DNA from 4 places in the Pseudazoarcus sp. NS20 genome. Region 1 is predicted to be linked to each of the others. Evidence: predicted binding sites of a transcription regulator. Region 1 holds the regulator's gene; each other region holds the start of a gene.

Evidence for each region. Region 1 encodes FliA, which starts transcription of late flagellar genes. Its sites were predicted from a motif close to CTAAAGTTNNNNNNNNNNNNGCCGNTA; they were not measured.
Region 2: a site for FliA is predicted at 4,109-4,135, ahead of motA (flagellar motor stator protein MotA). Genes of this name have one in related genera too.
Region 3: a site for FliA is predicted at 3,242-3,268, ahead of AC6H0W_RS10120 (YjfB family protein). Genes of this name have one in related genera too.
Region 4: a site for FliA is predicted at 4,098-4,124, ahead of AC6H0W_RS12660 (flagellin N-terminal helical domain-containing protein). Genes of this name have one in related genera too.

Annotation. Positions count from the first base shown of each region.
Region 1 is NZ_BAAKIY010000003.1:98,858-106,855, forward strand. Features, by position in the region: gene flhA (flagellar biosynthesis protein FlhA) at 1-303, shown strand, start outside; gene flhF (flagellar biosynthesis GTPase FlhF) at 427-1,893, shown strand; gene AC6H0W_RS09125 (MinD/ParA family ATP-binding protein) at 1,975-2,778, shown strand; gene AC6H0W_RS09130 (RNA polymerase sigma factor FliA) at 2,903-3,667, shown strand; gene AC6H0W_RS09135 (flagellar motor protein) at 3,679-4,419, shown strand; gene motD (flagellar motor protein MotD) at 4,427-5,236, shown strand; gene AC6H0W_RS09145 (hypothetical protein) at 5,311-6,408, opposite strand; gene AC6H0W_RS09150 (LLM class oxidoreductase) at 6,810-7,970, opposite strand.
Region 2 is NZ_BAAKIY010000002.1:345,594-353,591, reverse strand. Features, by position in the region: gene AC6H0W_RS07405 (chemotaxis protein) at 1-512, opposite strand, end outside; gene AC6H0W_RS07400 (CheB methylesterase domain-containing protein) at 600-1,235, opposite strand; gene AC6H0W_RS07395 (CheR family methyltransferase) at 1,237-2,130, opposite strand; gene motB (flagellar motor protein MotB) at 2,162-3,127, opposite strand; gene motA (flagellar motor stator protein MotA) at 3,183-4,037, opposite strand; gene flhC (flagellar transcriptional regulator FlhC) at 4,198-4,770, opposite strand; gene flhD (flagellar transcriptional regulator FlhD) at 4,781-5,098, opposite strand; gene AC6H0W_RS07370 (sensor domain-containing diguanylate cyclase) at 5,219-7,195, opposite strand; gene AC6H0W_RS07365 (NUDIX hydrolase) at 7,333-7,872, shown strand; gene AC6H0W_RS07360 (bifunctional diguanylate cyclase/phosphodiesterase) at 7,876-7,998, opposite strand, start outside.
Region 3 is NZ_BAAKIY010000003.1:295,401-303,398, forward strand. Features, by position in the region: gene lon (endopeptidase La) at 185-2,602, shown strand; gene AC6H0W_RS10110 (HU family DNA-binding protein) at 2,807-3,079, shown strand; tRNA gene AC6H0W_RS10115 (tRNA-Val) at 3,120-3,195, shown strand; gene AC6H0W_RS10120 (YjfB family protein) at 3,302-3,493, shown strand; gene AC6H0W_RS10125 (lipocalin family protein) at 3,502-4,032, opposite strand; gene AC6H0W_RS10130 (cryptochrome/photolyase family protein) at 4,032-5,567, opposite strand; gene AC6H0W_RS10135 (DUF2256 domain-containing protein) at 5,564-5,707, opposite strand; tRNA gene AC6H0W_RS10140 (tRNA-Val) at 5,800-5,874, shown strand; gene gltX (glutamate--tRNA ligase) at 5,949-7,343, shown strand; gene mnmC (bifunctional tRNA (5-methylaminomethyl-2-thiouridine)(34)-methyltransferase MnmC2/FAD-dependent 5-carboxymethylaminomethyl-2-thiouridine(34) oxidoreductase MnmC1) at 7,472-7,998, opposite strand, start outside.
Region 4 is NZ_BAAKIY010000004.1:186,215-194,212, forward strand. Features, by position in the region: gene AC6H0W_RS12640 (flagellar protein FliT) at 1-78, opposite strand, end outside; gene fliS (flagellar export chaperone FliS) at 87-488, opposite strand; gene fliD (flagellar filament capping protein FliD) at 505-1,908, opposite strand; gene AC6H0W_RS12655 (flagellar protein FlaG) at 1,926-2,294, opposite strand; gene AC6H0W_RS12660 (flagellin N-terminal helical domain-containing protein) at 2,372-4,009, opposite strand; gene AC6H0W_RS12665 (flagellin N-terminal helical domain-containing protein) at 4,225-5,856, opposite strand; gene AC6H0W_RS12670 (glycosyltransferase) at 6,218-7,998, opposite strand, start outside.

The sequences.
Region 1 (7,998 bases):
CAGGTCATCGCCCTCGAGCCGACACTCGAGCGCATCCTCACGCAAGCCATGGGCGCGCAAGCAGGCAATGGCGGCGCCATCGAGCCGGGGCTGGCCGACAGCATGCTGCGCCAGACCGCCGATGCCGCGCAGCGCATGGAAGATGCTGGCGTGCCGCCGGTGCTGCTGGTGCCGCCGCAACTGCGTCTGCTGTTGTCGCGCTTCCTGCGCCGTGCGGTGCCGTCGCTAAAAGTCATCGCCAATACCGAAGTGCCGGAGTCGCGCACCGTGCGCGTTACCTCGATGGTGGGCGGAGCGGCCTGAGCCGGCATTTGAAGAACGGATTAAGCGGGAACATTCCCGTTTATTCCGCCGTCGCCCAAGCCGGGTGGGCGGGAATAATGGGCTCATGCTGCGCTACAGGCGCGGACTGTCTGGAGAACCGGAATGAACGTCAAGCGCTACTTTGCCGCCACTGCCCGCGAGGCGCTGCGCGCCCTCAAGGCTGAATTGGGCGCCGACGCCATCGTGCTGTCGAACCGCGCCGTTGAAGGTGGCGTGGAGATCCTCGCGTTGCCGGCGGATGCGGTGGGTGCAGTGACCACGCCGCCGCGCAAGGAAGAGGCGCCGGCTCCGGTTGCATCGTTTGCCGACGAAGACGAGGATTGCCGCGTGAGTCTGGGTGGCCCGCGCACGCAGCCAGCCGCCCAGCCGGCCCCGCAGCGCATCCGCCCCTTCGAGCCGCCGCGCATGGAAACCCCCGATTACCTGATCCGCAAGCGTGGCTACGAGAATGTCGAGGCTCCGGCTCAGCCGTCGCAGCGCCCCGCAGCCCAGCCGCGCGCCGAAGCCGCGTCGGCTCGTGCGGAAGCGCGCACGCCTGAGCAGGCGCTGACGACCGAGCCCCCGATTGCCCGCGCGCCCGAGCCCAAGGCGCAGGCGCCGCGCGCCGCTGAAGATCCGCGCATTGCCGAACTGCAGCAAGCCAACGCCCGCCTGATGGCCGAGCTGGGCGGCATCCGCGGCATGATCGAACGCCAGCTTGCAGCCTTCGCCTGGGGCGACACGCGCCGCAACGCGCCGGGGCGTGCCGAAGTGCTGGGTGAATTGCTCGATGCCGGTTTTGCCACGCGCCTCGCACGCAAGCTGGTGGAGTCGGTGGATGAAGCGCACAGCGCTGACGAGGCTCGCCTTGCCGTGCGCAACACGCTGGCGCGCGATCTGCGCGCGATGTCGTCGGACGCCGACCTGATCGACCGCGGCGGGGTGTTCGCGCTGGTCGGCCCGACCGGCGTCGGCAAGACCACCACCACAGCCAAGATCGCTGCGCGCTGCGTGGTACGCCACGGCGCCGACAAGATCGCGCTGATCACCACCGACGGCTACCGCATCGGGGCGCAGGAGCAACTGCGCATCTACGGCCGCATTCTGGGTGTGCCGGTGTTTCCGGTGCGCGACGCGTCCGACCTGCGCCAGACCATTGCCGAGCTGCGCGGCAAGCACATGGTGTTGATCGACACGGTGGGCATGAGCCAGCGCGACGAGATGGTGGTCAAGCAAGCCGCCATGCTGTCGGGCGCGGGCAACGTGCACCGCCTGTTGCTGCTCAATGCCACGGCCAGCGGCGAGACCCTGGATGACGTGATCGAGGCCTATCGCGGGTCGGATCTGGCCGGCTGCGTGATGACCAAGGTGGACGAAGCCGTGTCGCTGGCGCCGGCCGTAGGCGCCGCCATCTCGCACGGGCTGGAAGTGTTTTACGTCACCAATGGCCAGCGCGTGCCGGAAGACCTGCATCTGCCCAACCGTGCTTACCTGCTGCACCGCAGCCTCAATGCCCGCGTGCGTGACAGCTCGTGGAAGCTCGATGCCGATGAGGCGGCCCTGAAATTCGCAGCCGGCGCGGGAGCCTGACATGAACTGCAGCATGCTCGCCACGCGTCTGAAAGCGCCGTGGATGGCCTGCGCTTTCGCGCGTGAATCGGGAGGACAGGCATGATCGACCATCACGAAGATCAGGCGGCCGGTCTGCGCAGACTTTTCCGCCGTGCCCCGCCCACGGTGGTGGCGCTGTATGCCACCGGGCGCGACCGCGCCGTCACCGCCGTGCGCACGGCGTTCCGCCTGGCAGCGCGTGCCGAGCGCGTATTGATTCTGGATGAGGCGCGTGGTGAGCAATCGCTGGTCGGTGCGCTCGGCTTGGACGAGGGCGTGGATCTGCTCGGCGTGTTGGGTGCCCAGGTGGATGTGCGCACGCTTGTGCAGCCGGTGCCCGGTCTGGTTGGCCGCGTGCCGGTCAGCGCGGCGGCGCTGGCCTTGCCTCTGCTCGATGAAGAGCGGCGTACCAGTCTGATCGAAGCGCTGCGTTCGCTGTATCGCCATGCCGGCTTCGTGCTGGTGCACGCCAGTGCCGAAGAGGCGGCTGACCCGTCGCCGTTCGTGGTGGCCGCGCCGCGCCGCCTGTTGGTGGCCGAGGCCAGTCGCACTGGTGCCCTGGAAGCCTATGCCGTCATCAAGGGGCTGGCCGGCGCCGGCGCCGGCTCGATGCATGTGGCGGTTTCGGGGGCGCGCACGCGCGAAGAGGCCGCGGCGTTCTTCAACAGTCTCGATACGCTGGTGCGCAATCACGTCGGCGTGCCTTTGGCGTGGCTGGGTGAAGTCGGGCGTGACGATCTGGCCGGCGGGCTATCGGCCGAGGCCGGGCAGTCGTCCCCCCGCGAGCCGGAGGCGGCTTTTCTGCGCAGGCTTGCGGCACTGAGTGGCGGACGCCTGGTCGCGTCACGTCGCGCCGCGAGCTGAGGAATCATTGCGCATGTTCATCCTCACTCGAAAAGTCGAAGCTGCAGCAGGCCATTCCCGCTCGGGTGGCGTGCATAATGTCGGCAAAGGGCGAGTGGCGTCCCGCAATACCCGGGCACTGTGGATGTACGATTCAGAAGGCAACCCTGACAAGGCACACCTCGTCGAGCTGTACGCACCGCTGGTCAAGCGCATCGCCTATCACCTGATGGCGAAGCTGCCGGCCAGCGTGCATGTCGACGATGTCATGCAGAACGGCATGATCGGTCTGCTCGACGCCGTCTCGCGCTACGAAGACGGCCTCGGTGCGCAGTTCGAAACCTACGCGGCCCAGCGCATCCGCGGCGCCATGCTCGATGGCCTGCGCGAAGACGACTGGATGCCGCGCAGCCTGCGCCGCGACATGCGACGTGTCGAATCGGCCGTGCAAAAGCTCGAACAGACCCTCGGGCGTCCCCCCTCCGAAACCGAACTGGCCGAAGCGGTCGGCGTGCCGCTCAACGAATACCAGCAGATCCTGCAGGATGCACGCGGTCACCAACTGGTGTATTTCGAGGATTTCAGCGGCGCCGAGGATGAAGACTTTCTCGACCGCCACATCGTCGCCGAAGACACCAACCCGCTGGGCCTGATCGAAGATGCCGATCTGCGTCGCACGCTGGTGCAGGCCATCGAAGACTTGCCCGAGCGCGAGCAGCTGGTGATGAGCCTGTATTACGAAGAAGATCTCAACCTGCGCGAAATCGGCGAGGTGCTGGGTGTCACCGAATCACGCGTATGTCAGTTGCACAGTCAGGCGGTGGCGCGACTGCGCTCGCGCGTGTTCTCCGATGGCGCGCCTGCGGCCGCGCCCAAACGCCGTGGCCGTCCGCCGCGCGTTAAATCCTGAGCGGTGACTTCATGGATCGGATAAGCGTTTTCGGTCTGATTCTGGGCATTGCCGCCATCGTGGCCGGGCAGATGCTCGAAGGCGGTCACGTCACTTCGCTGCTGCAGCCCACGGCGTTGATGATCGTCATCGGTGGCACCCTCGGCGCAGTGATGCTGCAAAGCCCGCTGCGCGTGTTTGTGGACGGTATGCGCATGACGCGCTGGGTGTTCGTGCCGCCGCCCGACCGTGGTGAACAGCTCATTGGTCTGGTGACGCACTGGGGGGCTACGGCGCGACGCGACGGATTGCTGGCGCTCGAGCCTCGCATCCAGGAGCAGCGCGACCCGTTTTTGCAGCGCGGGCTGCAGTTTCTGGTCGATGGCATCGAGCCGGATCGCCTGCGTGAGCTGATGCATGTGGAGATCGACGCCTCTGAAGCGCAGATGAAGCTCGGCGCCCGTGTGTGGGAATCCGCCGGTGGCTATTCCCCGACCATCGGCATCCTCGGCGCCGTGCTGGGGCTGATTCACGTCATGGAAAACCTCACCGAGCCCTCACGCCTCGGGGCCGGCATTGCGGTGGCCTTCGTCGCCACGATCTACGGCGTGGGCTTCGCCAACCTGGTCTTCCTGCCGTTCGCCAAGAAACTGCAGGCGCACATCGCGCGCATCTCCGCCGAGCGCGAGATGATCGTCGATGCGCTGGTGGGCATCGGCAACGGTGAAAACCCGCGCATCATCGAAGCCCGCATGCGCGGCTATCTGGTGTGACGCCGGCATGCCGCGCCGCCGACGCCGCGAGGAACACCACGAGAATCACGAGCGTTGGCTGGTTTCGTACGCGGATTTCATCACGCTGCTGTTCGCCTTTTTCGTCGTCATGTATGCGCTGTCGTCGGTCAACGAAGGCAAGTACCGCATTCTTTCGGATTCGCTGCTGACGGCGTTTCGCAGTGTCACGGTGAATCAGGAGAGCGAGCAGCTGGCGGTGGCGCCCATTGTGGTGCCGATTCGCCCGGCGCCGCCGGTCAGCCAGACGGAGCGCAATGCCAGCGGGCAGGGCGATCAGATGGTGCATATCCGCCGCATGAGCGAGAGCATCCGCCGCTCGCTCGAGCCCCTGACCCGCACCGGCCAAGTGAATATCTCGGAGGGGGCGCACGGCATCACGGTCGAGATCAACGCCAGTCTGCTGTTCTCGTCAGGTGAATCGGCGCTGCAGATCGGTGCGCAGTCGCCGTTGCGTGCGATTGCGCAGGTGTTCGCAGCGGGTGATTTTCCGGTGGTGGTCGAAGGGCATACCGACAACACACCGATCAGCACGGCACGCTTCCCGTCGAACTGGGAGCTTTCTTCCGCTCGTGCTTCATCCATCGTGCGCGTGTTTGCCGACGCGGGCATTCCGCCGGCACGCCTGTCCGCCGTCGGATATGCCGATCAGCGCCCGATTGCCGAAAACCTCACCGAAGAGGGGCGCGCACGCAACCGCCGCGTGACGATCCGCCTCGACGCCATGTACAACGATCCGCCGCCGCTGGCGCCGGGCAACATCCGCCAGAGCGACCCGCTTCACACCTTGCTGCCCTGAGCAAATGTCTTTGGCTCTCAGCCCTAGCCAGTTGCGCCGTGTTGCGTCGCGGCCGATACGCGGCGCATATAGCGTTACTGCATTTCGATGGACTGCTTCACGAGCTGCAACTCCATGATCTCGCGCGCGACTTCGCCGAGCACGCGCTTGCGCAATTCGTCCATCGACTCGCCGACGTCGCTGCGGCAGCGTGCGGCGAGGTCGTGGTTTGCGTGGAAACCAGTCAGGTAGCTCCCGTATCCGTACTGCATGCGTGGGCCGTCGCAGCGACGCTCTTCGCTTTTGACCGAGCCTTGCACGGTGCCTCGGTGCGTCTGCACTCCACCCGTATGCACGGTCACCACGTAGCTGTACTCAATCTCCCGTCCGCCGTGAACGATGTCTACGACATAGGTTGAATGCGGCGAAAACCGACGATGAGCGTAGAACGGGTCGATGTCGTAAGCCGGATAAAGCAGCGTCTGCGCGCGTTGCGGGAGACTGCGTTCCTCGTGGCGGATGCGCTTGACGGTGACCGTCTGCAACCGCGGGTCGGGCTCTTCAGACCACTCGATGCCGGGAGTCTGCGGGGCGATCATGCCGAGCAGGTCGGCCCGCATGAAGTGATCGGCGCCCTCGACGACAAGCACGGCATGCGTCGTCAACTCTGAGCGGCGACGGGCGGCAAAGGTCTGCGCGATCGGTGCGACGAGATCGATCTCGCTGCGGCGCACGTTCATCTGCGGCAGCAGGGCGACGAGTTCGCGACCCTCGGCGCTGTCGGCCCCGACGTGCTGCACGTACTGAACGAAACCGCGAAGCGGCCGGCCCCCGCCATTGACGAGTTGTTCAACGGTGCGCGCGACGACAAGGCGATGCGGTTCGCCGTGCTGCAGCATCGGCAATTCGTCGAGGGGGTCATCGAGCGTGAAGGGCAGCGCACCGCTGCGGTTGGCTTCAACGATCGCGCGCTCGGACTGCGCTTCGAGCGCGGCGACGCGCGCTGCGGGCAGCACGTCAGCGGCACGCAGCTTGCGCAGCGTTGCAAGGTGATGGGGGGCCGCTCTGGGAGTCGCGAGCACGGTGGCGCCAGGCTCCAGATACGATGCGAGCACTTCGGACGCCTGCGGGCGGGCGGCGAACAGCTCGCGCAGCCGTGCGTCGCCGGTCGCGCGCTCCAGCGCAGCGACCATCTGTCGTCCGGCCAGGGCCGTATCGTTGCGGTCGAGTGCGCGACTTGCTTCTGCGACGTGCCAAGTCGCTTGCGCGCTTGGGTCACTCGGATATCCGCCAAACGACGCGCAGGCGGCAAGCGTTGCGCACAGCAGAACAATGAGGGCGAAGTGGAGCGGGGAACGGCACGAGGTGGTCATCGGCATGCGGGCTGTCCGGCTGGCACGCGACGGCGGTCGCGCGGTGTGCATCATCGGCGGTGTCGAGCTCGCGCCATCATCTTGAAGACTCTGGCGCGGCGGCGAATTTCATCCACGATACCCCCAAGCGCAACATCCGTGGGGGCACCTCCGGCGAAGCGCTGCCTGCCGGGTGAGCAAAGCGGTTTCCGCGCGTTCGCTCAATGACTTGCGTTGCTTGCTCAGGGCCTGTCCCCAAGCCTATCCACAGGATCTGTGGATAGTGGGTCGCAGCGAGACGAGTGACTTGGAAAATGCGGCAGCACCTCTTGGGCGACCTCTTCCATGACCTCGTCAGCCGGCCGTTGGCCGCGTTTGAAGCCGAGGGCAACATGATTGACTCCGACCCCGCGCAGTCGTTCGAGCAATTCAATCATCAGATTGCGGCCCAGGCGGTAGCCCGAGCGAATCGGTTCGAGCTCGGCGTTGGGGTCTTCCGCGAGGTCGATGTGCAGGGGTTGGGCGAAGGGCTTGAAATCCGCGCCACTTTGCTCGACCGCGTCACGCCAGTTCTGCATGACGATGCTCTGCGTGTTCGGGCTGTTGGAATACATGATCCATGCGTCGCAGTTGGCGGCGATCCACGGCGGGTCCTGTCGGCAATGGCCGGTGATGCCGATGGGAATGCGTTTGTACAGCGGCTTTGGGATCAGGTCGGCCTTGGCCAGCGTGCCCAGAGGTGAATTGATGTTGGGGTAGCTCTCGTACAGCAGGCGGTTGAAGTAACCCAGCGTCTCGCGAAAGATCTCGCCGCGCTTTTCGATGTCGAGCCCGAAGGCGGGGAACTCCACCGCCCGGTCGCCCGAGGCGATACCCAGAAACAAGCGGCCGCCCGACAGCTGATCGACCGAAGCGGCGGCCTTGGCGAGCGTGATCGGGTGGTTGAGCGGAAACACGATGGAGCCGGTGGCCAGCGTGATGTTGCGCGTGTGCCCGGTGATCAGCCCCAGCCACACCCACGGGTCGTAGATCTGCCCGGTGTCGCCGAAGCTCGGGTCGCGCAGCGGCACGTCGCGCGTCCATAGGGCGGCATAGCCCAGCTCGTCGGCGCGCTTGGCCAGCTCCAACTGACGGCTCATGTCGGGCAGGTCGTCGGTGTAGTTGTCGATCGCGAAAAACAGCCCGAGCGTGAGTTTGTCGCGCGCGAACATGCGGCGGTAGCCCGGTGAGTCGGGCGGCACGTACGGCTCCGGCGGCGCCTCGGCAGCGGGCTTGCGGAATGACCCCGCTGCCTTCTTAGGCGCCACGAAAGGTTTGCGTCCGAGGTGGTCGTCGGGGGAGGGGCCGAGAATCAGCTTGCGCAATTGCTTGCGCCAAGGCGCTGCGGGGCGGTCGGAGGACAATCGGGACTCCTGTCGGGTGAGGACGCCG
Region 2 (7,998 bases), on a different contig from region 1:
AGGATGGCTTCGTCGTAATGCGCCGTCTCGGACAGCACCTTCTCGACGTCGAGCATCATCACTAGGCGGTTATCGGGCAATTCAGTGATGGCCGTGACCAGCCCGCCCATCTTCGCAGTAAGCATTTCCGGGGGCACGCGCATCTGCGACCAATCGAGCCGCAGGATGGTATCCACCGCCTCGACCAGAAAGCCCTGCGTATGACCGTTGTATTCGGTGACGATCATGATGCCGCGCGGCGTCTCAGTGCTGATTCCGACGTATTTGGCGAGATCGACGACCGGCACCAGCATGCCGCGCAGGCTGACCATACCCTCGACACAATCCGGCATTTCGGGCGCTGCGGTGATCTCAGGCGTGCGCATGACTTCACGCACCTTGAAGACGTTGATACCGAACGTCTCCTTGCGCCCCGTGCGCGAATCATGGCCCAGAGTGAACAGCAGGATCTCGAGCTTGTTCGTGCCGGCCAGACGCGTGCGCGCCTCGATATTGCTGAACAGGTTTGACATTTCACTCTCCGCGCAAAGCGGCCTCATTCGACGGTGCGGCGGCCCTGCATGCCATGCAGGCAAGGCCCCGACCAGGTATCTGACTACTTAACGGATGGCTGGTCCGTTTTCTTTAGGGCTTTGTCCACTCCACAGCAAACCGGCCTGCCGCACGGTGTGCGATGCGATATCCGCCAGTGGCAGCACCTCATGCGCAGCCCCCAGCGACACCGCCTCACGCGGCATGCCGTACACCACGCACGAGGCCTCGTCCTGCGCAATCGTCCAGGCTCCGGAGCGATGCATCTGCAGCAGGCCGTCGGCACCATCCTTGCCCATGCCGGTAAGCAACACGCCGATGGCCGACCCGCCCAACTCACGCGCAGCCGAACGGAACAGCACGTCGACCGAGGGGCGATGGCGATTCACCGGGTCGCTGCGCTCCAGCACGCACACCAGGCGACCACCCGACGAACGCACGGACAGATGCGAGTGCCCCGGGGCGATGTAAGCCGTACCGCGGCACACGCGCTCGCCATCCTCGGCCTCTTTGACGTGCATGGCGCAGACACTGTCGAGCCGGCGCGCAAACGTGCCGGTGAACATCTCGGGCATGTGCTGCACGATGAGTACGGGCAGCATGTCGGCCGGGAAACCTTGCAGAACGACCTTGACGGCCTCGGTCCCGCCGGTGGAGGCCCCGATGCACACGTGGGTGCGGGGATGAAAACGCGCAGACGGCATGTCACGCCACCGGCGTATACACGGTTCGCCCGACCAGCTTGAACAGGTCGGCTGCGTGCTGAAAGCTCTCGGAATGCCCCGCGTACAGCGAACCTTCAAGGCCGAGCAGCGGCGCGAAGCGTTTGAGAATGGCGTACTGCGTGGGCTTGTCGAAATAAATCATGACGTTGCGACAGAAGATGGCGTCCAGCGGCCCCCGCACCCCCCAGTTCGCCTCCAGCAGGTTGATGGGCCGGAACGTCACCAAACGCTGCAGCTCGGGTTTGATGCGAACGCAGCCATTGGGCTCGCGAATGAAGTACTGCTGCAGGCGCGAGGGCGACATGCGTGCCACGCGCTCTTCCTCATAGACGCCGCGGCGAGCCGTCTCGAGCACTTCGGTGTTCACGTCACTGGCAAGAATGCTCACCTTCGGGCTCAGCGTCTTGAAGGCCTCGCAGGCCGCGATGGCCAGTGAATAGGGCTCTTCGCCGGTGGAAGCCGCACAACACCAGATGCTGATCTGACGCGACGGCCCGATGGCGCGCATCTGCTCGATCAGGATGTCGAAGTGATGCGCTTCACGAAAGAACGATGTGAGGTTGGTGGTCAGCGAATTGACGAAAGCCTCCCACTCCTTGCGGTCACGCTCGAGGCGCGAAAGGTAGCCCGCGAAGGTGGTTTCGCCGCAAATGCGCAAACGGCGGGTCAGGCGGCTATACACCATGTCCTGCTTGGCGGGCGACAGCGCGATGCCGACATGCTCGTGAATCAACTTGCGGATGCGCTCGAAATCATCGGGCGAAAAGGCGAATTCGCGAGACCCGGACCCGGGCACATGCGCAGAGGACGTCCGCGCTGAAAACGGCTGCGTCACTTCAGCACCCGAACCGCCCCGCCGCTCTCCGATACTCATGCTCGCTTCCTTGGTGCTACTGGGATCAAGATCACATTGCCCGTTGAATGTCGTCGAGCATTTCGCCCGGCACCGGTTCCGAACCCACGTCGACGCCGGGGCGCTGCTGTGTGCCGAGCACGGCGTCCTCGGTGCGTTTGTTCATCACGACAATCGCGATCCGTCGGTTCGAAGGATCAAGCGGGTCGTCTGCATTGAAGTGAATCGTGTCGGCCTGCCCCACCACTCTCAACACCTTGGCCGGGTCGAGCCCCCCCATCACCATTTCGCGGCGCGATGCATTGGCGCGGTTGGCAGACAGTTCCCAGTTCGAGAAGCCGCGATCGCCGCCGGCGAAAGGCTTGGAATCGGTATGCCCGGAAAGACTCAGACGGTTCGGCAAATCATTGAGGGCCCGGCCGATGGCGCGCAGCAATTCGCGCGTGTGTGGGCGCAATTCGGCGCTCGACAGATCGAACATCGGGCGATTCTGCTCATCCACAAGCTGGATACGCAGCCCCTCTGCGGTGATGTCGATGAGGATCTGATGACGGAATGCACGCAGGTTGGGGTTCGCTTCGATCAGTGCCTCGATGCGCCCTTTCATGTTGAGCAGCCGCGCGCGCTCGCGCGCTTCCTCCTCTTCCGACGGCATCTCGCGCGATTCGCGCGGCATGGTGGCATCGAGCGGAATCTGGCGGCGCTGCGGCTCGACATCCCCGCGCCGCACCTCGCCGATGGAACGGGTCAGATCCTGACCACCGCCGGGAATGATGCTCGAACTGTTGCCAGCCCCGGTGCCGCCTTGCTGCGAGACCACCGAAGGGTTCTGGAAGAACTCCGATATCCCTTTCAGATCCTCTTCCGCCGTGGAGCCCAACAGCCACAGCAGCAGGAAGAACGCCATCATCGCCGTCACGAAGTCGGCATAAGCGATTTTCCAGGCACCCCCGTGATGTCCGCCGTGGCCTTTATTGACCTTGCGGACGATGATCGGCTGCTGGGTATCGTCGCTCATGGCTCAACCCGCAGCGAAAACATCAGGGAATCCGTGCCTGCGCACCGCATAGTCATTATTTCTTGCGGTTCTTGATGTCTTCCTCGAGCTCAAGGAAGCTCGGGCGGTCGGTCGAATACAGCACCTTGCGGCCGAACTCCACCGCCACCTGAGGTGCATAACCATTCATGCTGGCAAGCAACACCACCTTGATGCACTGATAAATCTTCGCGCCGTCTTCGGCGCGCTGGGTCAGTTGCGAGGCGATCGGCTGCACGAATCCATATGAGAGCAGGATCCCGAGAAAGGTGCCGACCAACGCGCCACCCAGCATCTTGCCGAGCACTGCAGGCGGCTCACCCACCGAGCCCATGACGTTGACCACCCCCATCACCGCCACGACGATACCGAACGCCGGCAGGGCATCACCCACCTTCGACATGACATCGGCAGGCGCCAACGCCTCATGGTGGTGGGTTTCGATTTCGACATCCATCAGGGCTTCGATCTCGAAGGCATTGAGGTTGCCGCCCACCATCATGCGCAGGTAATCGGTGAGGAAATCGACCGCATGGTGATCGGCCATCACATCGGGGTATTTAGAGAACAGGCTGCTGCTGTCCGGGTTCTCGATGTCCGCCTCGATGGCCATCAGGCCTTCCTTGCGCACCTTGGCGAGAATTTCGTACATCAACGCCAGCAGGTTCATGTACAGCGTCTTGTTGTAACGCTGACCTTTAAGCACCGTAGGCAAAGCCTTGAGCGTGGCCTTCATGATGCGACCCGAGTTGCCGCCCACGAAACCACCGATCATCAGCCCGATGATCGCGACATACTCAAGCGGCACCCACAAGGCCATCAGGCTGCCGTGAACGGCGTATGTGCCTATCGACGACAGCAGGACGATTACATATCCGACAAGTAGGAGCACCAGTACACCTCGACCGCGATGATCTCAAGCAAGCCCAGGCTCATGCGTCGAGCCGGAACGGTATCTTAAAGTAACGGTAGGTCCCTGGGAAACTTGACCAAAAAGCCGCACAAAAAAATGCCGCCTGACGGCGGCCTGTCTTCCAAAAGGCATCCTGCGCTCAATCTGCCAACACGGCACGACCACGTACGGCGCGAGCGTTCACGCTGACCTTGCCCTGACGCTTGCCCTTGCCGGCGCGCGACGGCATGTTGCACAGCCCGCACGTGTAATCGTGCACCGGGTCGTATGCATGCGCGACGAACTTTCCGCCGCAGCAGGTGCATACCGCTGACTGCAGCATGTCGGCATCGAAGAAACGCACCAGCGTCCAGGCGCGGGTGATACTCAGAACGGGTTCGAGCGAGGCGGCATCGATGTGATCCAGGTACAGGTGGTACGCCTTGATCACGGCGTCGAGCGAGCTGAGGCCGGGACGTTGCGCGAAATACCCGTGGAACGCCATGAACAGCGAGCCATGCACGTTCGGTTGCCAAGCCATGAACCAGTCGGTCGAGAACGGCAGCATGCCCTTGGGAGGCGACATGCCACGCACTTCCTTGTAGATCTTGAGCAGGCGCTCGCGGCTCAGACTGGTTTCGGCCTCGAGCATCTGCATGCGGGCACCCAGGCTCACCATCTCGACAGCGCGGCGAACGTCGTCAGCCTCGGCAATCACGCTCTTGTTCTTCATTTCCGCTTCCTCAAGACAACTCTTCCGGCGGTTTGCCTGCTGCAACGATGGCGGCATGAATGCTCGAACTCGCGGCATCGCGCCCCTCGCCCGCAAGCAAACCCGTGAGCAGCACATCATCGAAACGAAGCGCGGCCAACACCATCTGACAACTTGCCATGCGCACCAAGCGTGCGGCCGACAGACCCGACAGCACGTCGGCCACCGCATCGCCGATGCCGAGACGGAACATCGCGGTCTCGCGATCTTCCTTCAACATCTTCTGGGCAAGCATGAGATGCGCGAGATTGAGTTCCCGGATCTCTTCCTGGTAGTCGCTTCGCTTCAAGTCCGTAGGCACGTGTAATGCGTATGGCTTGAACTTAAATAGATTTCTTACAAAACACAACCCGATACAACTCGGCCTGACAAAAAAACCACATGCATTGAATGGTCAGGCCGACCTTTTTCACGCTTGCTGTACGGCATGGATGGCATTGCGCCCACCCTGCTTCGATATGTAGGCGCCCTGGTCCGCCAATTTGATCAACGCTGCGGCGCCATCAACGTCCGCCCGCGCCTCTGCCGCCCCGATACTGACGCTCAGCGGGGTGAGCACGCCGGCAAAGTCCAGTGGCGCTTCCCGCACCGCACGTCGAGCTCGCTCCGCTCCGGCCACGACCGATGCCAGATCGGCACCCGGACAAATCACCAGAAATTCGTCCCCGCCGATACGGCAGATCACGTCCTGCACCCGCAGCGCCTTGCGTAGCGTATGCGCAACATGTGTCAAAGCCGCATCACCGGCGTCGTGCCCGAAGCGGTCGTTGATTTCCTTGAGGTAATCCACGTCGACCGCCAGGCATGAAAGAGGCCGACCGTTGCGATCGGCCACCGCCCACTCCTGCTGCAAGCGGTCAATCGCGTACCGACGATTGCGAAAACCCGTCAACGGGTCGGTCAGCGCCATGTCGTGCAAACGACGATTGGAGATCGCGAGCTGCGCGGCAAACCCGTGCAATTCAAGGCGGTCGTGCTCCAGCTCGCGCTGCAGGCGCACCTCACGCAAGCCTGCACGCAAACGTGCTTGCAGCAGCCGAGACGCAGCATCCATCGGCACGGCATCGTCACCACCCGCCTCGAGCAACAGAATCATGGCCTCGTCGCTGCGATCAGCAATGCGCAGCAGCAAATGCATGACCCGCCCGGCGCTGGTGCGGCGCAAGGCAGCGACGAGTTCGAGCAGATCAGCAGAGGCACTCACGCAACCGAGCACCATCATGTGTGGTTGCAGTTCGAGCGCGAAATCGAGCGCGTCCGCGATATCGCCACTCTCGACTACTGCACACTCTTCCTCGGCGAGAAGCTCCGCCACTTGATTTCTTTGCCTGGCGTCCTGGTCGACCACCAACACCAACGGCCTGTCTGGCATTTCGGGCACGGCGAGCCGTTCGCGCTTGCGTGCCGAGGGCTGCGACAGCGCCGGGCGTACATCGACCAGCGGGGCGGCCTCCGGAGGGCTCACTTCGGGGAAGGTACGCGAAACACCTGGCTGCAACTCCAACAGATCGAGCCATTCGCACCACAGCACAAACATGCGAGTGGCGTCGGCCAGCATCTCGTCGCGCTGAATGCCGTGCGCCTCGCCGTTGAGCTGCAGCTGTTCCAGCAGATGACGCCGTTGCGAATCGTCGGCCATGCAGAAATGCTCGAAGCCTTTGGCCAACAACGCCGACTCCAGCAACCGTGACCGACGACTGCCCGGCTCGAAGCCAGCCTGATCGGGGCAGTCCATGAAGCGCACGATCAGGGCAAATATGCTCGGCACACCCCAGTGCTCGACCATTTCCGCGCCGAGCTCCCCATGACTGATGGCGAACGCGCCTTTTTCGGCCTGCAACAAGCTGGAAACGCGTTCGTCGGCCGACTGAAGCAGCGCGGCATACTCTTCCGGGTATACGGTTGCCAAGGCCAGCTCACCCACGCGAATCAGCAAACCCAGGCTGAAAGCCTCGTCACTGCCCAATGCACGCGTGTGCCCGACGACAGCTTGCATGCCGAGAGCCATCGCCACCGATGAAGCCCAATAACGGTTGTAATCGAACGCCCGGCACTGCCCCTCACGGTGCTCGGACAGCAGCGAGAACCCGGTCGCCAAGGCGCGCACGGCAGGCACGCCCAGCACCATCAGCGCCTCCGCCACCGACATGACCGGACGCCTCCCGGCGTGCAGCATGCCATTGGCCGCTTTCAGCACACGCCCCACGAAGGCCGGATCACCACTGATTGCGCGGGCCAGCTCGGGGATGGAGACCTCGTCCTGACCGGTGAGTTGAATCACTCGAGTGGCTACACCACGAGGAGACGGCAAGCGCCCCGAGGCATGCAGCAACTCGAACGCGGTCTTGCCATCCTCAGCACCTACTAGATTTTCACCGGACTCCATACCTTCCAACCCCCGCGACTGCTGCATGTACCACGTACGACCACGTATGGTCAGATTATCCTAAGCACTGAGTCCTGCGCGCAAATACCGCTTGCGACGGGCTAAAATCGATGCCGACTGCACGAAACCGGAACACGATGAATTTTTGCTCTCACTGCGGCGCTAACGTCGACCTGCGCATCCCGCCCGGCGACAACGCCCCCAGACACGTATGCGGCGATTGCGGCACGATTCACTACCTCAACCCCAAGCTGGTCGTAGGCACGGTGACCGAGTGGGAAGATCGCGTGTTGCTTTGCCGACGCGCCATCGAACCGCGTCACGGCTACTGGACGCTTCCCGGCGGCTTCATGGAAAACGGCGAAAGCACGCTCGAAGGAGCGGTGCGCGAGACACGCGAGGAGGCGTGCGCCGAGGTTGAAGTGCATGGTTTGTTCACGCTGCTGAACATTCCCCACATCAATCAGGTGCACCTCATCTACCGCGCACGCCTGCTCGTGCCGGAATTTGCGCCGGGAGAAGAGTCGCTCGACGTGGCGCTGTTCGCGGAACATGAAATCCCCTGGAACGAGTTGGCCTTCCGCACCAACGAAGTAACACTGCGCCACTATTTCGAAGACCGCCGCGCAGGCCGCTTCGAACTGCATTGCAGCGACCTGAGGCCGAGCGGCGGCTGACGTTCAGGCCTGCACCAGACCTGCACGCAGCAAACGCTCGAAATCCGCTGCCGGCAAGGCAGGCGCAAACAGGAAACCCTGCATCTGCGCACACCCCGCACGCAGCAGCACGTCGAGCTGTTCTTC
Region 3 (7,998 bases), 200 kb from region 1:
CCGTTCGGCTTGCGATGCAGGCCGGACGGCGCGTAAGCTGAACCTGCGCCCCTTCAGTCTTTCCAGGCGTTGCCGTCAATGTTGGAAAGGCAATGAGAAGGCGCGCTGTTCACGCGCCCGATACGCTTGAATTTCCGGCTCCCGTCCCCAGATGGGTCATACCGCTCCCCAGAGGTCATCAAACATGGCTAGCCACTCCGAAGTATCCGCCGAACAGACCGTCCTGCCGCTGCTCCCGCTGCGCGACGTGGTTGTTTTCCCGCACATGGTCATTCCGCTGTTCGTCGGTCGCCCGAAGTCCATCAAGGCGCTCGAGCAGGCGATGGAGTCCGACAAGAGCATTTTGCTGGTTGCCCAGCGTTCGGCCGCCAAGGATGAGCCCTCTGCCGAAGATCTGTACGACGTCGGCTGCGTCGCCAATGTGCTGCAGATGCTGAAGCTGCCTGACGGCACCATCAAGGTGTTGGTCGAAGGCGTTCATCGCGCCCATGTGCTGTCCGTTGAAGAGCAGGAAGAGGTCTTCGTCGCGCGTGTCACGCCGGTGCTGGTTGCCGAGGCGGGTGATCACGAAGTCGAGGCCATGCGCCGGGCCATCATTGGCCAGTTCGACCAGTACGTGAAGCTCAACAAGAAGATTCCGGGCGAGATTCTGGCTTCGCTCAACGGCATCGAAGACGCCGGCCGTCTTGCCGATACCATCGCTGCCCACCTGCCGCTCAAGCTCGAGCAGAAGCAGGAGGTGCTGGAGATTTTCGAGACCGACGCACGTCTGGAGAAACTGCTGTCGCAGATCGAAAGCGAGCTCGACATCCTGCAAGTCGAAAAGCGCATCCGTGGCCGCGTGAAGCGCCAGATGGAGAAGAGCCAGCGCGAGTACTACCTGAACGAACAGGTCAAGGCCATCCAGAAGGAGCTTGGCGAAGGCGAGGAGGGTGCCGACCTCGAGGAAATGGACAAGAAAATCCATTCCGTCGGCATGCCCAAGGAAGCGCTTGCCAAGGCTGAAGGCGAATTCAAGAAGCTGCGTCTGATGTCACCGATGTCGGCCGAAGCCACTGTGGTACGCAACTTCATCGAAACCCTGGTCGGTCTGCCGTGGAAGAAGAAGTCGCGCGTCAGCAAGGATCTGTCGAACGCCGAGAAGGTGCTCGATCAGGATCACTATGGCCTTGAGAAGGTTAAAGAGCGCATCGTCGAATACCTTGCCGTGCAGCAGCGTGTGGACAAGGTCAAGGCGCCGATCCTGTGCCTCGTCGGTCCTCCGGGTGTCGGCAAGACCTCGCTCGGTCAGTCGATTGCCAAGGCCACCAACCGCAAGTTCATCCGCATGGCGCTGGGCGGTGTACGGGACGAGGCGGAAATCCGCGGCCACCGCCGCACCTACATCGGCTCCATGCCGGGCAAGATCATGCAGAACATGATCAAGGTCGGCGTGAAGAACCCGCTGTTCCTGCTCGACGAAGTCGACAAGCTGGGGCAGGACTTCCGTGGTGATCCGAGTTCGGCGCTCCTTGAAGTGCTTGACCCCGAGCAGAACCACACTTTCCAGGATCACTACATCGAAGTCGATTACGACCTTTCCGACGTGATGTTCGTGGCCACTGCGAACACGCTGAACATCCCGGCGCCACTGCTTGATCGCATGGAAGTCATTCGTCTGTCCGGCTACACCGAAGACGAGAAGACGAACATCGCGATGCGTTATCTCGTGCCCAAGCAGATGAAGAACAACGGCCTGAAGTCGGGAGAGGTGTTGATTGCCGAAGATGCGGTGCGTGACATCTGCCGTTATTACACGCGTGAGGCCGGGGTCCGCAGCCTCGAACGCGAAATCTCGAAAGTCTGCCGCAAGGTCGTGAAGGCCCTGGTGCTCTCGAAGAGCGCCGAGCGGATCGAAGTGACTGCCGCCAATCTCGACAAGTACCTCGGCGTGCGCCAGTACTCTTTCGGGATCGCAGAAAAAGAGAACCAGATCGGTCAGGTAACGGGTCTGGCCTGGACCGAAGTCGGTGGTGAGCTGCTGACCATCGAGTCGGCCGTGATGCCCGGCAAGGGGCTCATCCAGCGCACGGGGTCGATCGGCGACGTGATGAAGGAATCCGTCGAGGCCGCGCGCTCGGTCGTGCGCAGCCGTGCCCGCAAGCTCGGGATCAAGGATGAGGTATTCGAGAAGAGCGATATCCACATCCACTTCCCGGAAGGTGCCACGCCCAAGGATGGCCCCTCTGCCGGTGCTGCCATCACGACGGCGCTGGTTTCGTCCTTGACGGGTATTCCCGTGCGCTCGGACGTCGCCATGACCGGCGAGATCACGCTGCGTGGAGAGGTGTTGCCGATCGGTGGCTTGAAAGAAAAGCTGCTGGCCGCGGTGCGCGGTGGCATCACCAAGGCCCTGATCCCGGAGGAGAACGTGAAAGACCTCGCGGACATCCCCGAGAACATCAAGAACACGATAGAAATCGTGCCGGTGCGTTGGTTCGATGCGGTGATGGAACATGCGCTGGAGCGCCAGCCAGAGCCACTCTCCGAGGCGGAAGCTACCCCGGTGGCGGGTAAAGGGGCCGAAGGTGATGCAGGCGCAGCCGGCCTGCGTGCGCACTGACCTGAAGACAATTTGCTGTTGAAATCAAGCAATGCCGCGCCTTGAGCGCGGCATTGCTTGTTGACACGCCAGAATTCGCCACGCTATAAAAACCATGCAGCACCGAGGAGACAGCCCGCATACATACAATCACGGCGGGACCGTGCATGGCGGGATCGTTCAATATCGCAGCAAGTGATGTTCAACGCCAAGAGGGGGTTCTAAGTGAATAAGTCCGAACTGGTCGACGCAATCGCTTCAAGTGCAGATCTTTCCAAGGCAGCGGCTGGCAGGGCGCTCGATGCAACCATCGAGGCCGTGCGCAAGGCGCTCAAGAAGAACGACACCGTGACACTCGTAGGGTTTGGCACGTTTTACGTCGGTGAGCGTGCCGCACGAAATGGCCGCAACCCCCGAACCGGAAAGAGCATCAAGATCAAGGCTGCAAGGATTCCGAAATTCCGTGCTGGTAAAGGGCTCAAGGATGCAGTAAAGTAGCGCCCCTTGCCGCTGTAACCGTCCGGTTACGGTCAGCAGCGGGTGCTTAGCTCAGTTGGTAGAGCGTCGCCCTTACAAGGCGAATGTCGGCGGTTCGACCCCGTCAGCACCCACCAGTACTCCACAAAGCCCGGGTTCATCCCGGGCTTTGTTCATTTCGGGCTAAAGTTTTTTCGTCGGCTGCCGTTAGGGAAGTTGTCTTCCATCTTTTCGGCGGTGCAAATGGACGTTTCATCCATCGCGGCGTACGCCTCGGCCAACGCCCAACTCAAAGTTCAGGCCGATGCCTCGGTGCTGATGCTTCGCAAGGCGCTCGACATGCAGCAGCAGAACGCCGCATTGCTGTTGCAGGCTCTGCCCGATGTGCCGGCCACGGACGGCAGCGTCGGCACCATCGTCAATACCCGCGCCTGAACCAGGCCTCAAGGGGTGCCGTGCGTCGAGCGCTCAATGCGCGACGCGTCAAACCCCTGCGCTTCAAGCCGCGCAATCAAGGCCTTGAGCCGCTCAGGATCGACTTCGGGGGTGCGCGACAGTATCCACAGATATTCGCGCGACGGCTCGCTGACCGCGGCCAGCGTGTAGTCCGCATCCAGATCGATCACCCAGTAATCGCCCCACACCAGTGGCACCCAGGACAGCCATGCCGGTGCGAAGCGAACCTCGAGAATCGGCGACCCCTTTTCCCCCACCAACCGTCCTACTCCGACGGCGGTGTCGAAACTTCCATCGCCTGTGCGGCAGCGATTGACTACCTGCACTCGGCCATCTTCCCTCATGGCGTATTTGGCCGTCGTGTCAGCGACGCATTGTTTCTGGAAACGGTTGGGGTACTTTGCCAATTCGTACCACTGCCCCAGATAGCGCTCCAGGTCGAGGTGTTCGATTGGCTGTGGCGGGGCTGCGTGAGCGCTGCCGATGAGGAGCAGAATCAGGGCGAAGCGGGTGATCATCAAATATTCTCCAGATTGGCTAGAAGGTGCTCGGCGTACTGGTGCAGGCTGTCGCGCTCTTCGGCGGAAAAACGCCCGAGTTGTCGATACACCATGCTGAGCCGATGGTTGCCGGAAAGTTTGTCGGCATTGCGTTCGAAGAAATCCCAGTACAGCGCGTTGTAGGGGCATGCGCCCGGCCCGGTGCGGCGCTTCTGATCATACGAGCAGCCTTTGCAATAGTCGCTCATCCGATGAATGTAGGCACCGCTCGAGACGTAAGGCTTGGTTGCGAGCAGCCCGCCATCCGCGTACTGGCTCATGCCGAGCGTGTTCGGGAGCTCGACCCATTCGAAGGCGTCGACATACACCCCGAGGTACCAGCCGTGTACGGCCTTGGGAGCCAGCCCGGCCAGCAGTGCGAAATTGCCGATGACCATCAGGCGCTGAATGTGATGCGCATAGGCGGTGTCGAGAGATTGTCCAATGGAGCGGGAAAGACAGTTCATGCGGGTACGCCCGCTCCAGAACCACTTCGGAAGAGGGCGTTGGTGCCCGAAGTGATTGTTGGATTCATAGCCCGGCATACGCGCCCAGTACACGCCGCGCACGTATTCGCGCCACCCCAGAATTTGCCGGATGAAGCCCTCGACGGCTGCCAGCGGGGCCCGCCCGGCACGCCATTGCGCTTCGGCGCGGAGGATGACCTCACGCGGGTGGAGCATCTTGACGTTCAGCGCGAATGACAGCAACGAGTGAAACAGCCGATTGGCCGAGGTATGCATCGCGTCCTGATGATTGCCGAAGTGGGGCAGGCCGTCACGTACGAAGTGTTCGAGTTGTTCCAGCGCCTCCGAGCGGTCGATTGGCCAGCGAAGCGCTTCTGCACAGGACTGGCCGAAGCTGCGCACGCCTGCGGCCTGGATGGACGACCACAGCGCCCGGTGATCATGGCTCGGCCGCCTGTCTTCGGGTTCAGGGGGTGTGCCGCGCCACGGCTTGCGATTCTCGACATCGAAATTCCAGCGGCCGCCGGATGGCTGGTCGCCATCCATCAGGACGCGGTGCGTGCGGCGCATTTGCCGGTAGAAATGCTCCATCAGCCATTGCCCACGATCGCCGAAAAGCCTGGCTGCTTCGCTGCGCGTCGTGAGGAAGTGCTCCGAGTCCACTCGCCGAACCTGCACGCCTCGTTCGTGCAAGCTGGCTCCGAAGCGCGTGAGCTGATCTTCCAGGCGCCATTCGTCGGGCTGCTGCCATTCGAAGCAGGTGGCGCCGGTTCGTTCAAGCAGCCATGCAATGTTGGCGGGGATGTCATGCCGATTGTGTTCGGCGTCGATGCTCAGGTACTCAACGCGATGCCCGGCCGAACGCAGCGACTCTGCGAAGCGCCGCATGGCCGCAAAGATCGCGAGAATCTTCTGGGCGTGATGGAGAACGTAGTCGGTCTCCTGTCGCACCTCCATGAGAACGTAGGTTGTGGATTCATCCGTTGGTGCAAACCATGAGTGCTGCGGATTCAACTGGTCGCCGAGCACGAGTCGCAGGGTTTTCATCGGGCTGCCCTTGCCGAGCGGCGACAGCGTTCCGAGCAATAACGTACTTCGTCCCAATCGCGCGCCCACTTTCGACGCCACGTAAAGGAGAGGCCGCAATGCAGGCAGAATTTAGTCGGGAGTTCTGATTTTTTTCGCATCGGCTTTTGATGATGGGCGCCCTATCCGGTTCCCATCGCGCGATGTGTTGACGTGGCCTTCGCTCGCACATAGAATTCCGCTTCTTCTTCCGGGGCGGTTAGCTCAGCGGTAGAGCACTGCCTTCACACGGCAGGGGTCACTGGTTCGATCCCAGTACCGCCCACCAACAGGAAACCCCGCGCATCGGCACGGGGTTTTTTGTTTTCCGGAACCCGATCGCGCAAGTCTGGAGCCAGTCCGATGTCTGCCGTACGTACCCGTTTCGCCCCCAGCCCCACCGGTTTTCTGCACATCGGCGGTGCACGCACTGCGCTGTTCTGCTGGGCGTATGCGCGGCGTCATGGTGGCCAGTTCGTGCTGCGCATCGAGGACACCGACCTCGAGCGTTCCACGCCTGAAGCAGTCCAGGCCATTCTGGATGGTATGCGCTGGCTGGGGCTTGATGCCGACGAAGGGCCGTTCTATCAGACCAAGCGTTTCGACCGCTACAAGCAGGTCATCAGCGAAATGCTGGAGGCCGGCACGGCGTATTACTGCTACACCACGCCGGCCGAGCTGGACGCCCTGCGCGAAGCGCAGCGTGAGCGTGGCGAGAAACCGCGCTATGACGGCCGCTGGCGCCCGGAAGAGGGCAAAGCGCTGCCGCCGCCGCCGGAAGGCGTGAAGCCCGTCGTGCGCTTCCGTAACCCGCGCGAGGGCGTGGTGGCATGGGACGATCTGGTGAAAGGGCGCATAGAGTTCGCCAACGAGGAGCTCGACGACCTCATCATCGCGCGTGGCGATGGCACACCGACCTACAACTTCTGCGTGGTGGTGGACGACCTCGACATGCGTATCACCCAGGTGATCCGTGGCGATGACCACGTCAACAACACGCCGCGCCAGATCAACATCCTCAAGGCGCTGGGCGCCGAGGTGCCGCAGTACGCGCACCTGTCGATGATTCTGGGTGACGACGGCACCAAGCTGTCGAAGCGTCACGGCGCGGTCAGCGTGATGCAGTACGACGCCGATGGCTACCTGCCGGAGGCCGTCATCAACTACCTCGCGCGTCTGGGCTGGAGCCATGGTGACGATGAAATCTTCTCGCGCGAGCAGTTCGTCGAGTGGTTCGACCTGGATCACATCACGCCTTCGGCGGCTCAGTTCAATACCGAAAAACTCAATTGGCTTAACGCGCACTACATCAAGCAGGCAGACGTCGGCTATCTCGCGGGTGAAGTGGCAGCGCGCTTAGCCCGTCGGGGCGTCGATCCGGAAGCTGGTCCCAAGCTCGAAGAAGTGGTTGCCTTGTATCGCGAGCGCGCCGCCACATTGAACGAGCTGGCCGACGCGGCCGAGTTGTACTGCATCGAGGTGCATCCGGCAGCCGATGTGCTGGAAAAGCATCTTACGGACACCGCGCGCGCTGCTCTGGCAAGCCTCGCGCAACGCTTCGAGGCGGCCGACTGGAGCGCCGAAGCGCTATCGGCTGCCATCAAGGACACCATGGGCGAGCATGGCCTGAAGATGCCGCAGGTGGCGATTCCCTTGCGTGTAGCCACGCTCGGCGTGCCGCAGACGCCGGCCATCGACGCAGTACTGGTGGTGCTCGGTCGCGAGCGCACGCTTGCGCGTCTGCGTCGCTATCTCTGACGGTAATCACCGTTTGACCGCTTGAAGGCTGTAGTGCGAGCTCCGCGCCGCTAACGGCGCCGGATGCTGACTGAGGCGCGTGCCGCCGGCAAGGCGGGGCGCCATTCACCGGCGCTGCCGACGTGCTCTTATTCTTCGGCCGAGCGTGGCGTGCCGGGCGGGCGCAAGACGTAGCGCGCTGGGTCCATGGCATCGACCAGTTCGCGCTCAAGTGGCAGGGGTTCGTGTTCAAGCTGGCTTGCGAGCATTTCGGCCACCAGCGCCGACCACACCAGCCCGCGCGCACCAAACCCGGATACCGCGTACAAGTCACGATGGCGTGGCACCGTCGCGAGGGTGCCGCCATGCGGCCGCGAGGCGTCGGGAATGGCGCCGACGATGGGCAGTCGATCCGGCGAGGCGGGGCGAAACCCGACCCGCCCACCGACCACTTCAGCGGAAAAGCCGGGGAGCATGGCAGCCAGCTTGCCAAGATTTTCGGCGTGATCGGTCTCGCGCAGTTCGCACTCTTCGTCATCCACCGAGAAGGTCGCCCCAGCGGAACGCAAGCCGTCTATCGACGGGCTGACGTAGCCGCCGCGACACACCATCACATCCGGCACTGAGCCAGGCGCTGCCTTGAGCAGGCTGACCTGACCGCGTGCCGATACGACGG
Region 4 (7,998 bases), on a different contig from region 1:
GTCGTTTGCGCGCGCAGCGGCAACCATGCGAGCCGAGAGATCAGCCATGGCTTCGAAGCGGGTGTTTGCATCGCTCATGACGTGCCTCAGCCTTCGTTCGCGGGCGCGATGGCGCGCCAGCTTTCGCGCAAGCCGGTGAGCAGCTCGAGCACTTCCTCGATGGCTTCGCGGCTGTTGTGCAGGTTGGCGTACAGCAGGCGGTGCGTCATGTACTCGTACAGGGCGGCAAGACGCTGTGCGATCTCGCCGCCGGCTTCCGGGTCGAGCCCGGCATCGAGGCCGTTGGCGATGATCTCGATGGCTTTCGACAGCGCTTGCCCTTTGGCCGCGACATCATTGCGGTCGAGCGCGGCAATGGCGGAGGTGAGCGACAGAATGGCACCATCGAACAGCATCAGGATGAGCTGATGCGGCGTGGCGGCCGGAACGCCGGTTTCAACGCCGACTCTGGAGTAAGCCGCGGCGCGGTTGGTGGAGGCTCCGAACATTTTGGTTTCCTTGCCGTTAGCCGTTCAGGGCTGCGAGCCCTGCAAGCTGTTGTTGCAGAAACGTGCTGGTTTGCTGCATGTTGGCCAGCATCGAATCGAGCGCGTTGAACTGATTACGGTAACGCGTTTCGACCGATTCAAGTCTCAGCAACAGTGATTCTTGCTGGCGTGCCAGGCCTTTGATGGAGGCATTGATGCCGGCCTGGCGGGTGTCGAGGGTGCCGCCAGTGTTGAGCATGTCGCCAAGGCGGTTCGACAGCAGGTTGGCAAAGCCGGAGGTGCCATCGGCACCGGTGAAGAACTCGGCGACCTTGCTGTCGGGGTTGTTCAGATTACGGTCGAGCACCGTGTTGTCGATGGTGAGAGTGCCGTCCTTCGTGAAGGAGATGCCGAGCTGCGAGAGGGAGCGCACCCCGCCGTCGTTGTCGCCCATCATGGCCCCCAGAGCGTTGCGCAACTGCGTCTGGATGCCGCGCGCGGTGGCGTCGCCGGTGAGCACCGAAGCTTGCTCTCCTTCCACGTCATAGTTGGTGAGTGTGCGCAGGGTGGTGGTGACGTCGTTGTAGGCTTTCACGAAGGTTTCGATGGCTGTCTTGGCCGCGGCGGTATCGCCTGCGATGCGCAGCGACATGCGATCTTCCCCCGCTTTGAGCAGGTTCAGCGTGACGCCATCAATGGCATCCGTGATGGTGTTGCCGGCGCGGGAAACGGTCACGCCATCGATCTTGACGAGTGCGTTCTGCGCCGTCTCGATCGATTCGAGCGTGTTGGAGCCAGGGTTGGCGGCGTTGTAGCTGAAGCCGGCAAGGCCACCGGTGCCTTCGATCGTGAAACCCTGTGCTGCACCTTCCTTGGTGCCCGAAAGAATCAGTTGCTTGGCCTCGCCATTGTTGATGACGGTGGCGCGTACCTCGGTGTTGCGTGCGTTGATGGCATCACGCAAGTCTTCAAGCGAACTGCCTTCTTCTAGGTCGATAGTGACGGATTCAGAGGATGTGAAGCCGGTTGCATTGTCATTGGCGTCGTACGCATACGTGCCGAACTGGATGGTTAGACTGCCGGCAGCCACGCTCGGCGCAGCGGTCTCGTTGGTGACGAGCCGCTGGCCTTGCGCAATCTGCAGGACTTCGATGGAGTGCGAGCCTTTGGCTGCATCTTTGGTTGCCGTTGCAGTGAACACGTCGGTATTGCTGGACGTTGCCCGCATCGAGTTGAAGGTGCTTGCGGTGCGCAGCCCGTTGGATGCGCTTTGCAGCAGGCTCAACGACGACTTGAGCAGTCCGTAGGCAGAGAGCTGTGCTTCGTAACCCTTGCCCTTGGCTTCGAGTTGCGCCAGCGGGCGCGCCTCGAAGGTCATCAATTGCTGCACCAGTTCGTCGACGCGCAGCCCGGACCCGACACCACCTACGGAAATTGCCATGATGCTCTCCTGCGTATTCAGGCTTCCTTGTTCAGGAACAGCCCCTGGAAACGGTCCAGTGCCTTCGAGATGCGAAGCAGTTCCTCCGAGGGGATTTGCCGGATGACCTCATCGGTATTCCGGTCGATGACTCTCAAAAGAACGCGTCCGCTGTCTTCGTCGAGCGAAAAGCTCAACTCGCTGGCGACTGGCTGAATGGCGCTGCGAACGTCTTCCAGAGCCGCACGTATTTCGGCGGGGTCAGGCATGGTCGAGGGGGCCGCAACAGGCCGGTTGTTGTCGGCCGGCAAAGATGCGCCGATGTCGGCGCGCCCTGCGTTGATTGCGGATCCCGAGACGTAGCTCGACAAGTTTGCCGTGTTCGGTGCAACAGGTTGCATGCTCATTTCACGACACCTCCAATACGTGCGGCGCGGACCAGCAATTGCCTGCCCGCGCCGCTATTTGGCAAGCCTATCCGATTTTAGCGGAGGAGGCTCAGCACGTTATTGGGCAGGGCATTCGCTTGAGACAGCATCGCCACACCGGCCTGTTGCAAGATCTGTGCCCGCGTGAGGTTTGCCGTTTCTGCTGCGAAGTCCGCATCACGAATCCGCGAACGCGAGGCCGACAGGTTCTCGGACGTGGCCTGCAGGTTCGAGATGGTGCTTTCGAAGCGCGACTGCAGGGCGCCGTAGCGAGCACGTTGCGAGTTGACCGCTGCCAGGGCCGAATCCACCAGAGCGAGGGTGCGGGTGGCCGCCTCTACCGTCGAGATGTCGACCTTGTCCATCTCCTGCAGCTGGGCGCCGAAGGTGCCGGTGGCGGTGGTGATGTCGGTGTCGTTCTCGGTGGTCAGCGTGAAGGAGCGATCCGAGTCGAGGATGACCTGCCCGGTGATCCACGTACCGCTGGCGACCGTCCAGGCGTTGGCGTTATCGGCTGCGGTCAGCGTGGTCGACATGGTGCTGTCGGTGGTGTCGTCGCCGTCGAGCACGGTCATGTCTTCGAGAGCAATGTCGTTATCTGCCGCTGAGTCGTTGACGATGCGCAGATCCTTGCCGGTCTCGCTGGTGAGCAGCAGGCCGAATTGACCGCCATCGGTTTCGACGATTTTGGCCGTGAAACCGGTCTTTCCTGAAACGTCGTTGAAGGCCTGCACGGCGGCGTTGAGGTGGCTGGCCTGATTGGCGGCGCTGCCCGAGGCACTGCCGCCAATGCTGAACGACACGGTGGTCCAGGCGTCCGGGTCACCCGAGTCGGTCTGGCTAGCGAGCAGGAAAGTGTAGCTGGTGTCCTGCTTGAAGTTGGCCCCTGCCTCACCCGTTGCGTCGTCAGCGCCCAGCACCACTTGGGTGATCGCCGAAGCGCGCACGCCGGTTTCGGCCTGGTTGATCTTCGCTGCGATTTGTTCGGCGCTGATGCTGTCGTTGTAGGTGATGTCCTTGGTGCCCAGGCTGCTGGTGATGGTGATGGTCTGGCCTACGATCACCGACGTGTTGGCATCGGTGCCAGCCTGCGTCAGCGTGGCGTCAGCAGTCGAGCCGACCACCAGGTCACCCACGCCGTTCGGGGTGGAGGAGGAGGTGGCCAGGCCGCCAATACGGTAGTTGCCGTAGGCGTTGGTCTGGAAGTTGCCCGAAGATGCGGTAATGGTCTGGTTGGCGTTTGCGCCGACCTGGAAGGTGGCCGACGTGAAGGAGCCGTCGAGCAGCTTCTGGCCGTTGAATTCGGTGTTGGTGGCGATACGCTGCAGTTCTTGCGTGAGCTGCTGCACTTCAGAGTTCAGCGCGGCGCGGTCACCGGAAGAGTTGGTGGCGTTGGCGGACTGGACAGCCAGTTCGCGGATACGCTGCAGGATGTCGCCGGAAGACTGCAGGCCGCTTTCAGCGGTCTGCGACAGCGAGATGCCGTCGTTGGCGTTGCGGCGGGCTTGGTCGAGACCGCGGATCTGGGCGGTGAAACGCTCGGAGATCTGCAGGCCGGCAGCGTCGTCCTTGGCGCTGTTGATGCGCAGGCCCGATGACAGGCGCTGCAGCGAGGTGGCGAGCGAACCCGCCGAGTTGTTCAGTTGGCGTTGCGCATTCAAAGAGGCAACGTTGGTGTTGATCATCTGTGCCATCATGTTCTCCTGGATTCAGTTTCTAACAAGGGCGCCAGCGGGTTCCGGAAGGAGTCTGGCATCGAGCTAGTGGCGCTCTTGTATCCATTAACGGAAAAGTCCAGAAAAACTTTAGGCAGATTTTGCCGGTTCGAAATGCCGGCGCAAATGAAAGAGGGGCAACCGTTGCCGGTTGCCCCTCTTTGCTTGTCCGGCGGGTTTGCCGGAGCTGGCGCTTAGCCCTGCAGAAGCTGCAGCACGCGCTGCGGCAACTGGTTGGCCTGTGCCAGCATCGCAGTGCCGGCCTGTTGCAGAATCTGCGCGCGCGTCAGGTTGGCCGTCTCTGCCGCGAAGTCCGCATCGCGGATGCGCGAACGGGAGGCCGACAGGTTTTCCGAAGTGGCCTGCAGGTTCGAGATGGTGTTTTCGAAGCGCGACTGCAGGGCGCCGTAGCGCGCGCGTTGGCTGGTTACCGCAGCCAGTGCCGAATCCACCAGTGCCAGAGTGCGGTTGGAGGCTTCGACCGTGCTCACGTCCAGGCTTTCGACAGCTTGCAACTGACCGCCTGCGGTGCCCGCGGCCAACAGCAGGTCCGTGTTGTTGGTGGTGATCGAGAACGAACGGTCGGAATCGAGAATCACCTGCCCGGTGATCCACACTGAGTTGGCACCCCCCCAGGCGTTGGCGTTGCCCTGTGCCGCTACCGTCTGGGCCAGGGTGCTGGCGGTGGTAGTGTCGCCATCCAGCACCGACATGTCTTCGATCGTAACGTCGTTGCCGGCAGCCGAATCGTTGGTGATGCGCAGATCCTTGCCGGCCTCGCTGACCAGCTGGATGCCCAGGTTGCCGTTGTCGGTCTCGACGATCTTCGCGACGAAGCCGGTGCGGCCCGACACATCGTTGAAGGCCTGCACGGCGGTGCTGAGATGGCTGGCCGAGGCGGCTGCAACACCCGAGGCCGAGCCGCCGATGGTGAAGGACACCGTGGTGTACGAGGCTGGGTTCTGGCCGTCCGTGGTGTCGGTGGCCAGATGGAAGGTGTAGCTCGCGCCTTGCTGGAACTGCGCCGTGCTGGCGGCGTCGTCGGCGCCGAGCACGAAGGCGTTGATCGCGCTGGCACGTACGCCGGTTTCAGCCTGATTGATCTTGGCGGCGATGTCTTCGGCGCTGGCGCCGGCAGCGTAGGTAATGTCTTTCGAACCGAGGCTGCTGGAGATCGTCACGGTGTCACCGGCAATCCCCGAACTGTTGCCGGTAACCGCCGTGGCGAGCTGGCCGGCGGCAGTGGAGCCAACCACCAGATCACCCACGCCGTTCGGCGTGTTGGACGACGTTGCCAGACCGCCGATACGGAAGTTGCCGTACGAGTTGATCTGGAAGTTGCCCGAGGTTGCGGTAATCGTCTGGTTGGCGTTGGCACCGACCTGGAACGAGGCCGAAGAGAACGATCCATCCAGCAGTTTCTGGCCGTTGAACTCGGACGTGGTGGCAATGCGCTGCAATTCTTGCGTGAGCTGTTGCACTTCGGCGTTCAGCGCCGCGCGGTCGCCAGCGGAGTTGGTGGCGTTGGCCGATTGGATGGCCAATTCACGAATGCGCTGGAGGATGTCGCCTGACGATTGCAGCGCAGCTTCGGCAGTCTGCGACAGCGAGATGCCGTCGTTGGCGTTGCGGCGGGCTTGGTCGAGACCGCGGATCTGCGCGGTGAAGCGCTCGGAGATCGCCAAGCCGGCGGCATCGTCCTTGGCGCTGTTGATGCGCAGGCCGGAGGAGAGGCGCTGCAGCGACGTGTTCAGCGAACTGGCTGAATTGTTCAGGTTGCGTTGCGCGTTGAGCGACGCAATGTTGGTATTGATTACCTGTGACATGCTGCATCTCCTTGCAAAGGGTTCGGAGGTTGCTCGGGTCGGCTTGGTGTGGATCGCCTTGATGCCGACCTCCGAGCCTTCGTGGCCTACCTAAGCGAGATGCGTGCCAGATTTTCAAAGTGCTGTTTTGAAGGTGTTTTGTGCTTTTTTTGACGGGGTTTCGGCAATCTTTGCCGTGCGATCTGCAAGCTTTGCCGGTAACTCCCTCGATGCGGCAAAGCCGGCACGCAAAACGCGTTGCTTCGGCCTGCCGCACAGCCTCCGCCGTGGGGGATATGCCGCCATGTAAAACGCCCGTTCCGGCCGAGTGGCGGGAACGGGCGTTGTTCTCACGTAGCGCAGCGCCAGCGACGCGCGCAGCCTACTTTTTCCAGGCGTCGACCCAGCGTGGCAGCATCGTTTCCTGAGTCCAGTCTTTAAGCACCGCCCGACGCAGCCGGTCACCTTCTTCGCGCAGCGCAGCGTGCTCACCGATGCGCTCACGAATGGTTCGCACCCATTTTCCGGGGGAGTTCTGCAGCAGCGTCACCGGCAGCCCGCAGCGATACGGCACCGCGTCAGTGGCGATCACCGGAATCCCCAGTGCGCCGTACTCGAGCAGGCGCAGATTGCTCTTGCAGTCATTGAAGGCGTTGGCCTCCAGCGGGGCAATCGCCAGATCCAGCCCGAGCGAAGCGAGCTTTGCGGGGTAGTCCGCGAAGGGAACGCCGTGGTGGAATTCGGTGAGATGAGCCTGGATGTCTTCGAGGCACATGCCGAAGAACACCCACTCCACTTCGTCTGCCAACTCCGCCACCACTTTGCGGATTTGAGCGAGATCGCCGGCATGGCTGATTCCGCCTGCCCAGCCCACGCGCAGTTTCGAGGGCTTGCCTTGCACGGCCGGCAAGCCTTGCCACATGGCCGGGTCGATGCCGTTGGGAACCACGTGCACATCGTCGTGATAGTGGCGCATGCGCTGAGCCAGAGGTTCGGTTGAGACCGTGATGCAGTCAGACAGCTTGCATGCGGCTGCGACGCGGCGGGCGATGTCCGGCCACACGTTGAGCGCGTGCAGGCTGTGTTGGGGGACATGCGTCAGCAGGTCGTCGAAATCCATGACGATGCGCAGTCCGGGCATGAGTGTGCGCAGATTCGTCAGGGCTTCGAGGTGGTTGTCGTCGACTTGTCGTTGGGAGAACAAGGTTTCGATGCCCAGTCGGGAAAGCTGGACCGGCACGGGGTAACCGGGCGCCACGCGCGTGGCCGCAAACCCTTGGCGCATGGCCGCGCGGGCCGGCGTGATCACTCTGTAGTGACCGGAGCCGGCCTCGTCCGCCGGCAGAGCGAGTACGCGCGGCCCCGCAGGAGCCTGCACGGGGAAAATCTGCAGTGCGTCGTCTCGTTCGGCATCGCCGCGTTTCGAACTGAGCGACAGGTTGCGGTTCCAGTGCGGGTCTTGCCCCAGTACAGGTAGCCAGGTTTGCAGGAACAGCGTGCGCGCGGCGTTGAATGCGGCTTGTGCAGGCGCGGCGGTTTCGGGCGTGGCGAAGAAGGTCTTGAGTGACTGGCCGGCTTCATGCAGCAGCGAAGCTTCGGGCGTCCAGATGCAGAGGTGGCCTGCTTGGCGGGCACGCAGGCATAGATCAAAGTCGCCAAAGGCGATGGCGTACCGTTCGTCTAGGCCGTCCAGTGCAGTGAACACCTCGCGCCGGATCATCAGTGCGGCGCCGCTTACGGCGGATACCTCTCGGGTTCGCGTCAGCAGACCGAAGGGGCCGGGCTCGTCCATCGGAGCGCCCACCCAGGGAAAATCAGCCGCACCGCCCAGACCGAGCACGGCGCCGGCATGTTGTACGCGGCCGTCCGGAAACAGCAGGCGCGGCGCAACGATGCCGACCGCAGGGTCGTCCAACTCGCTGAGCATGCAGGGCAGCCACTCGGGGTGCAGCGCGGCGGTGTCGTTGTTGAGCAACAGCAGGAAGCGGCCTTTGGCGTGCGCCGCCGCCTGGTTTATGAGCTGGCTGAAATTGAAGGCGCCGCGCACGTTGAGGACCTCAATGCGGCCCGGGGCGGCAGCGGGCAGATCGGCGAGGAACGTTTGTGCATCGGCATCGTGTGTTTCGTGTGCTGCAATGATGATTTCGAAATGAACGTCTGGCG